DNA from 3 places in the Micromonospora sp. NPDC049081 genome. Region 2 is predicted to be linked to each of the others. Evidence: riboswitches for the same ligand, from Rfam matches in the RefSeq annotation. Region 2 holds a riboswitch; each other region holds the start of a gene.
What was found. Region 2 has a riboswitch for cyclic di-AMP ahead of AB0B63_RS10500 (NlpC/P60 family protein). Riboswitches for the same ligand answer to the same signal wherever they lie in the genome.
Positions count from the first base shown of each region.

Region 1: another riboswitch for cyclic di-AMP. It lies ahead of AB0B63_RS30215 (hypothetical protein); the one in region 2 lies ahead of AB0B63_RS10500 (NlpC/P60 family protein).
Region 3: another riboswitch for cyclic di-AMP. It lies ahead of AB0B63_RS24575 (C39 family peptidase); the one in region 2 lies ahead of AB0B63_RS10500 (NlpC/P60 family protein).

Region 1 is NZ_JBEZEK010000035.1:49,882-52,073, reverse strand. It holds gene AB0B63_RS30215 (hypothetical protein) at 1-1,025, opposite strand, end outside; cyclic di-AMP (ydaO/yuaA leader) riboswitch at 1,029-1,160, opposite strand; gene AB0B63_RS30210 (cation diffusion facilitator family transporter) at 1,495-2,192, opposite strand, start outside.
Region 2 is NZ_JBEZEK010000005.1:97,441-99,632, forward strand. It holds gene AB0B63_RS10495 (NlpC/P60 family protein) at 1-794, shown strand, start outside; cyclic di-AMP (ydaO/yuaA leader) riboswitch at 951-1,087, shown strand; gene AB0B63_RS10500 (NlpC/P60 family protein) at 1,100-2,140, shown strand.
Region 3 is NZ_JBEZEK010000020.1:80,368-82,559, reverse strand. It holds gene AB0B63_RS24580 (hypothetical protein) at 1-181, shown strand, start outside; cyclic di-AMP (ydaO/yuaA leader) riboswitch at 584-728, shown strand; gene AB0B63_RS24575 (C39 family peptidase) at 1,001-1,864, shown strand; gene AB0B63_RS24570 (CDP-glycerol glycerophosphotransferase family protein) at 2,128-2,192, opposite strand, start outside.

The DNA.
Region 1 (2,192 bases), on a different contig from region 2:
CTGGACGGGTCGCCGTTGCCCCCGCTGTACGCCTTCCAACCGCTGCTCGGCAGCCAGATCCGCTTGAACCAGATCACGTAGAGCACGCCGAGCCGGTCGGCGTTACGGATGAAGTAGGCGGCGAGGTTGTTGCCGTACGTCCGGTCGCCGCCGCTGGCCACCCCGCCGAAGCCGTTCTTCTGCGCGGCGAAGTCGCACGCGCGGCCCTTGGGGTGTTCACCGGAACCACTGGGACGGTGGCAGGAGACGTACCGGGTGAAACCGGCCGCCTTGGCCTGCTGGAGGGCGTTGAGGGTACGCGGGGTGATGCAGCCGTTGGCCGGGGTCGGGTCGTTGACGCTGCACGACTCGGACGGCCAGGAACCGTCGGAGTTGCGGGGCGCCCCCTTGGCGTTGCTGCTGGACGTGCCCTCCGAACTGCCGGAGTCGTTGGAGGAGGTGGGGGCCGGCTTGTCGGCGGCGGCCACGGCCAGCGCGCGTTCGGCCTGATCCTTCCGCTTGCCCATGGTGGCGACCTGCTTGCGCTGCTCGGTGATCTCCCGACTGACGGCGGCCCGGGTCCGGGCGGCCTGGTCCCGGGTCTCGATCATCTTGCGCAGTTCCTGGTCCTCCCGGGCCGCGACCGTCTCCAATGCCGACGCGCGGTCCATGAAGCCACCGGGGCTGTTGCTGTTGAGCAGGGCGGACATCGGCCCGAGGCGGCCGGTGCGGTAGGCCGCTCCGGCGATCTCGCCGACCTTGCCGGTCTGCGTGACCAGTTGCGCCTCGATGGTCTTGAGCTGGCCGTCCAACTCCTGCTGACGTCGGGTGGAGCGCTCGAGGGCGGTCTTCGCGTCGAGCCACCCCTTGCTGGCCGCGTCGAGCTGGTCGCGCAGGGCCGGGGTGCCGCCCTCCTCGTCGTCGCCGGGGGCGGCGAGGAGGGTGGTGGGCGCGGCGACGGCCGGGCTGAACGGCGCGGACGACACGCCCAGGGCGAGCGCCGTGACGACTGCGGCCAGTAGTCGCGTGGTGGTGCGTACGTGCATGTGATGTCCTTCCGTCAGCCGCCGACCGGGTTAGCTGACGGGTTCGGGACGGAAGATCCCTACCGCTGACGCGGATGCACCCCAGGAACGTGGTTCCCCGGTTCGCCCTGGTGGGCGATTAGGCGGCGGCCACTGCCGGCGCCGGTGGGCGCCGCCTGGCGGTGGCCGGAGCCGAGCCTACCGGTACGCGTGGGACAGCTGCCTACCTCGTGACTGAGGGTACGAGAGTGAATACTGCCAAAAGGTGCGAACGGTGCAAATTGCCGTTGATCTACAGCGCGATTCCCGGAGAGTGAGCCGGACCACCGGGCACGAGACGGTGGTCGGGTCGCGGGCGGTGGGCTGCCGGGCGGAGGCGCCGGCCGGGTCGCGCAGGCGGTGGCCGGGTCGCGCAGGCGGTGGCCGGGTCGCGCAGCGCCGGACCGCCGGGCACGAGACGGCGGCCCGGTCGCAGGGCGGCGGCCGGGGGTCACCAGTGGGTCGGGCCGCATGCTCCTGGGGTCGCTCGGGGCTCGATCTGGAGAGTGGCGTGCTCGATGTGGAAGTCCTCCCGCAGGGCGCCACGGGCGGCGGCGAGCACGGTGCCGGCCTCGGCGTCGCCGGCCAGGGTGAGGTGGGCCGAGGCGACGTCCATGCCGGAGGTGAGCGTCCAGACGTGCAGGTCGTGCACCTCGGCGACGCCGGGCACGGCGGTCAACCGGTCGTGTACGGCGGTCACCGGGAGATGCTCCGGGGCGGCCTGCACCAGGATGCGCACCGCCGCCCGCCCGAGCCGCCAGGTGCGGGGCAGGATGAACACGCCGATCGCCACGGCGACCACCGGGTCGGCCCACCACCAGCCGGTGCCGGCGATCAGCAGCGCCGCCGCGATCACGCCGAGGGAGCCGAGCAGGTCGCCGACCACCTCCAGGTACGCCCCGCGCAGGTTGATGCTCTCCTTGGCCCCCTCGCGCAGCAGGCCGAACGCGACGAGGTTGGCGAGCAGGCCGAGCACCGCCACCACCAGCATCGGGCCGGCCAGCACCTCGGGTGGCTCGCCGAACCGGCGGACCGCCTCGATCAGCACGTAGATCGCCACCCCGCTGAGCAGGACGGCGTTGGCCAGCGCGGCGAGCACCTCCAGCCGGTAGAGGCCGAAGGTGCGCTGCGGGTCCTGCGTGGCCCGCC
Region 2 (2,192 bases):
ACTACAACAAGGTCCGGGCGCAGCTGAAGGTCAACCGCAAGAAGTCGGCCGACCTGCAGAAGAAGATCGAGCCGTTGGCCCTGCAGAGCGAACTGGCCCTCGGCCGGGTGGGTGACCTCGCCTCCCGCTACTACAAGTCCGGGCCGTCGCAGGAGTTGAGCGCGCTGCTCACCACCAGTCGGCCGGGCACCCTCGCCGCGCAGCTGACCATTCTGGACCGACTCGCCGCCGAGCAGCGGCGGGAGGTCGAGGCGGTGCTCGTGGTGCGTCGCAAGTACGACGCCGAGAAGCAGAAGCTCGACACCCTGATCGCCGCCGAGGTGCAGCAGGAGAAGGACCTCGCGGCCAAGAAGACCAAGATCAACGCCGAGATCAAGCGGCTCCAGGCGGCCATGCCGAAGACCACCGTCAAGGTGAACGGCTGCCCCACGATCAACGGGGTGCTCAGCTCCGCCGCCCGGACCGCGATCGCCACCGCCTGCGCGCAGGTCGGTGACCCGTACGTCTGGGGCGCCACCGGGCCGAACTCGTTCGACTGCTCCGGGCTCACCCAGTTCGCCTACAAGGCGGCCGGCATCTCGCTGACCCACTTCACCGGTGCCCAGTGGAACGAGGGCAAGGCCATCCCACGCTCCGAGGCCCGCCCCGGCGACCTGGTGTTCTTCTTCAGCGACCTGCACCACGTCGGCCTCTATCTGGGCAACGACATGATGGTGCACGCACCCCGGACCGGTAAGCCGGTCCAGGTGACCAGCATCAACTACATGCCGGTGGCCGGCTTCCGCCGACCCTGACCAGCGCAGACGCCAACCCCCGGCCCGCTGGGCCGGGGGTTGGCCCGTCTTCCGGTCACGGACTGTGCCGGCCCGGCGGGTTGCGGATCGATAACGACCATCTCTACTCTGGTCAATCGTCGGTCGGCACCAGGTCCGCCCCACCCGGGGTGGCGTCGGCCGGCACCGCCGAGTCGCCTCCGGGCGAGCCGGGGACCCAGGTACGCCGGGGTGAATCCGCAACCACTGCGGTAGGGCGCTCCCTTCCCGCCCGAACCCGTCAGCTAACCCGGTAGGCGGTCGAGGAAGAAGGAGCCCGGAGCCCGGTGGCACACGATGCCCCGCGCCCACCGTCACGCCGGTCGACCCAGGTCGCCCGCGAGACGACGGTGCCGCGCCCACGTTGGTCCCGCTTCACCACCACCCTCGCCACCCTGGCCGCCGTCGCGGTCGCCCTGACCGGTGGCGCCACGGCAGCCCACGCCGACCCCTCGGTCGCCGAGATCGAACGACAGATCGACCAGGACTGGAACAAGCTCGAACCGATCATCGAGCAGCACAACGCCACCCGCACCGACCTGGCCGCCAAGCGCCGGCAGGCCGACGAACTGGGCAAGCGGATCGCCCCGCTGCAACGGCGGGTGGACCAGGCGATGAACCAGGTCAGCGGCCTCGCCGTCCAGGCGTACAAGGGCGAGAACATGTCCACCGTCAATGCGCTGCTCGGCAGCCACAGCCCCAGCCAGGTGGTCGAGCAGCTGGGGTTGCTGGACCGGTTCGCCAGCCGCCAGCAGCGCGAGGTGCGGACCGTCGCGGCACTGCGCGACGAACTCGCCGCGACCAAGGCGCCGTTGGACGAGATGGTCGCCCAGCTGACCCGTACCGAGGCCCAGTTGGCGGCGAAGAAGAAGCAGATCAACACCGAGATCGACAAGTTGCAGAAGCTGCGGCTGAAGGTCTACGGCAACGGCGGCGGGGGATCACTGCGCCCGGCACCCTGCCCGGCCGGCTACCCCGGCGGCCCGTCCGGCACGGCCGTCAAGTTCGCCTGCGCCCAGATCGGCAAGCTGTACGTGTGGGGCGCGGCCGGCCCCAACAACTACGACTGCTCCGGGCTGACCATGGCCGCCTGGGCGAAGGCCGGGGTGTCGCTGCCGCACAACGCCCGGCAGCAGCGCCAGGTCACCGACCGGGTCAGCCGGGCCGACCTGCGCCCCGGCGACCTGGTCTTCTACTACGCCGACCTGCACCACGTCGGGATGTACGTCGGGGACGGCTGGGTCGTACACGCCTCCCAGGCCGGCAAGCCGATCACGATGAAGCGGGTCGACGACGGGCCGGTCAACAGCTACGGCCGACCCGGCTGAGCCACGCGTCCGGGCCCCCCGGATCCGGGGGGCCCGGACGCGGTGTGCCGCA
Region 3 (2,192 bases), on a different contig from region 2:
GCGGGAACGGGCGGCGTGGCGGAACGCCGAACTGGCCGCCGAGGCGGCCCGGTCGCTGGCTGCCGAGGCACACGCGGCGGCGCAACGGTGGCGGCCGTCCCGGGTCCCACTGCCCCGTCCGGCGACGTCCGCCACCCGCCCGGCCCCCGCCACCCGCTGGCATCCGGCCCGGGTCGGCTGACCCGGGCCGTCAGGTCGGCCGGCCGCTGGTCGGCGAAGCCAGACGGTCGGCGGATCAGCGGGTCGGCTGGTCGGCGAAGCCGGACCGGTCAGCGGGTCAGCGGGACTGAATTGTTATCTGCGGGTTGTGGGTGCCGTCACTGCGGGTGGAAACCGGACACCTGGTCACAGTCGGTCACATCGACTGCGACGATCATCGGCGGTCGGTGCCCCGCCGTCCGGGTTTTCGCCTGGACGGGCCCGGGCGCTCCGACCGTCCCACGCGTGGCGGGTCAGTGCCCGAGTGCCCCGAAACTGACTCGTCCAGCCCATGTTTGTGCAGCTCAACGGGCTTGGCGAGGGGGGAAACCGGCCAGTAGTGTCGCTGCGGTCCGGTGCGGTTTCCGATCGCAAGAGGCGACGCCGTGCCGACCCGCTCAATCGTGCCAGTCACGAACCGGGGACCCACACGCACCACCTGGGGTGAATCTCCGGGCCACGGCCCGGGGTAGGGCGATCTTCCCGCCCGAATCCGTCAGCTAACCCGGTCGGCGGCAAAGGAAGGAGTTCCCTCCTCGTGCAGCATGACCCCACCCCCTCGGTAGTTCCTCCACCTCGGTGCCGGGGCACCGCCGGACCGTCGCGCCCGACGCGCTGACCCGGCTCTCCGCCCCGCCGCCCGGCCCCTGCCGGGCGAGCCGCCGATCCGCCCGGCCCCCCGTCGGGCGGTCCCTGCCGAACGAGCGGCGCAACACCCGATCCGCGCGTGGCGTGTCCGCCGCGTGCCGATGGGGTGTGCCCGCCGCCTCGCCCCGTGGAGGAACACCCTGTGAAGCACCACATGAAACGACAGCTCCGCCTACTGGGCACCCGACGCCCGTACCGGATGGTCGTCGGCTCGGCGGCGGTCCTCGCCCTGGCCGCCGGTGGCACCGCCCTGGCCGCCGGGGTCGACGACGCCCCGACCGACCAGCAGCGCGCCACCGCCGTGGCCGAGACCGCCCCCCGCCTCGACGACGTCGCCAGCCGCGCCCAGGCCCGGGTCGCCGTCCCCGCCCCGACCAGCCCGTCGGCCACCCCGTTGGCCACCCCCTCGGCCAGCCCGTCGGCGAGCGACGCCCCGTCGCCGCGCGTCACCCGGGCGAAGGCCAGGGCCACCGCCGACCCGGACCTGACCCGCAAGGCGGCCCCGAAGCCGCCGTCGTCGAAGGTCCTGCGTTACGACTACCAGGCCCAGACCACCTACTACTACTGCGGCCCGGCGGCGGTCCGCAACGCGCTCAGCGCGGCCGGCATCGAGCGCGGCCAGGACGACCTCGCCGCCCAGTTGGGCACCACCGAGATGGGCACCAACTCGGCCGAGGACACCACCCGGGTGCTCAACGCCGTGGTCAAGGGTGACCCGTACCGGACCAGGATGTTCGCCGGCACGCCGAGCGACGCGCAGATCGACCGGCTGCGGGCCGACGTGGTCGCGGCGGTCGCCGACAAGCGGGCCGTGGTCGCGAACGTGGCCGGGGACGCCACCGACCTCGACGGCGGCTGGCACTCCTTCCCCGGCGGCCACTACATCGCCGCCGTGGGCTACCGGGACAACGGTCGTACCGTGCGGATCGCCGACTCGGCCGACCCGTCGCTGCCGGCCTACTGGGTCAGCGTGACCACCCTGGCGAACTGGATCGCCACCCGGGGCTACTCCGCCTGACCGCGCCACCCCACCCGCCCCGGCCGCCCTACCACGGGTGGCCGGGGCGGTTCGCTGTCCCAGGGTCGACCCGACCGGCCGGAGCAAGATCGTGCTCGAACATGGTTGTAGTGGCCTCCTGCGACGAGGAGGCCACTACAACCTGGATCGAGCACGATCTTGCCGACGGAGGCGGGTGCGGGGGCGTGTCCGGGACGGGTGCGAGCGCGAGCGGGTGCGGGCGGAGGCGGGTGCGGGCGGAGGCGGGCGGGTGCGGGTGCGGGTCAGGCGTGGGGGGAGAGGGGGGCGGCGGGGGTACGGGGGGTCGGCGGGGTCCAGCCCGGTTCCA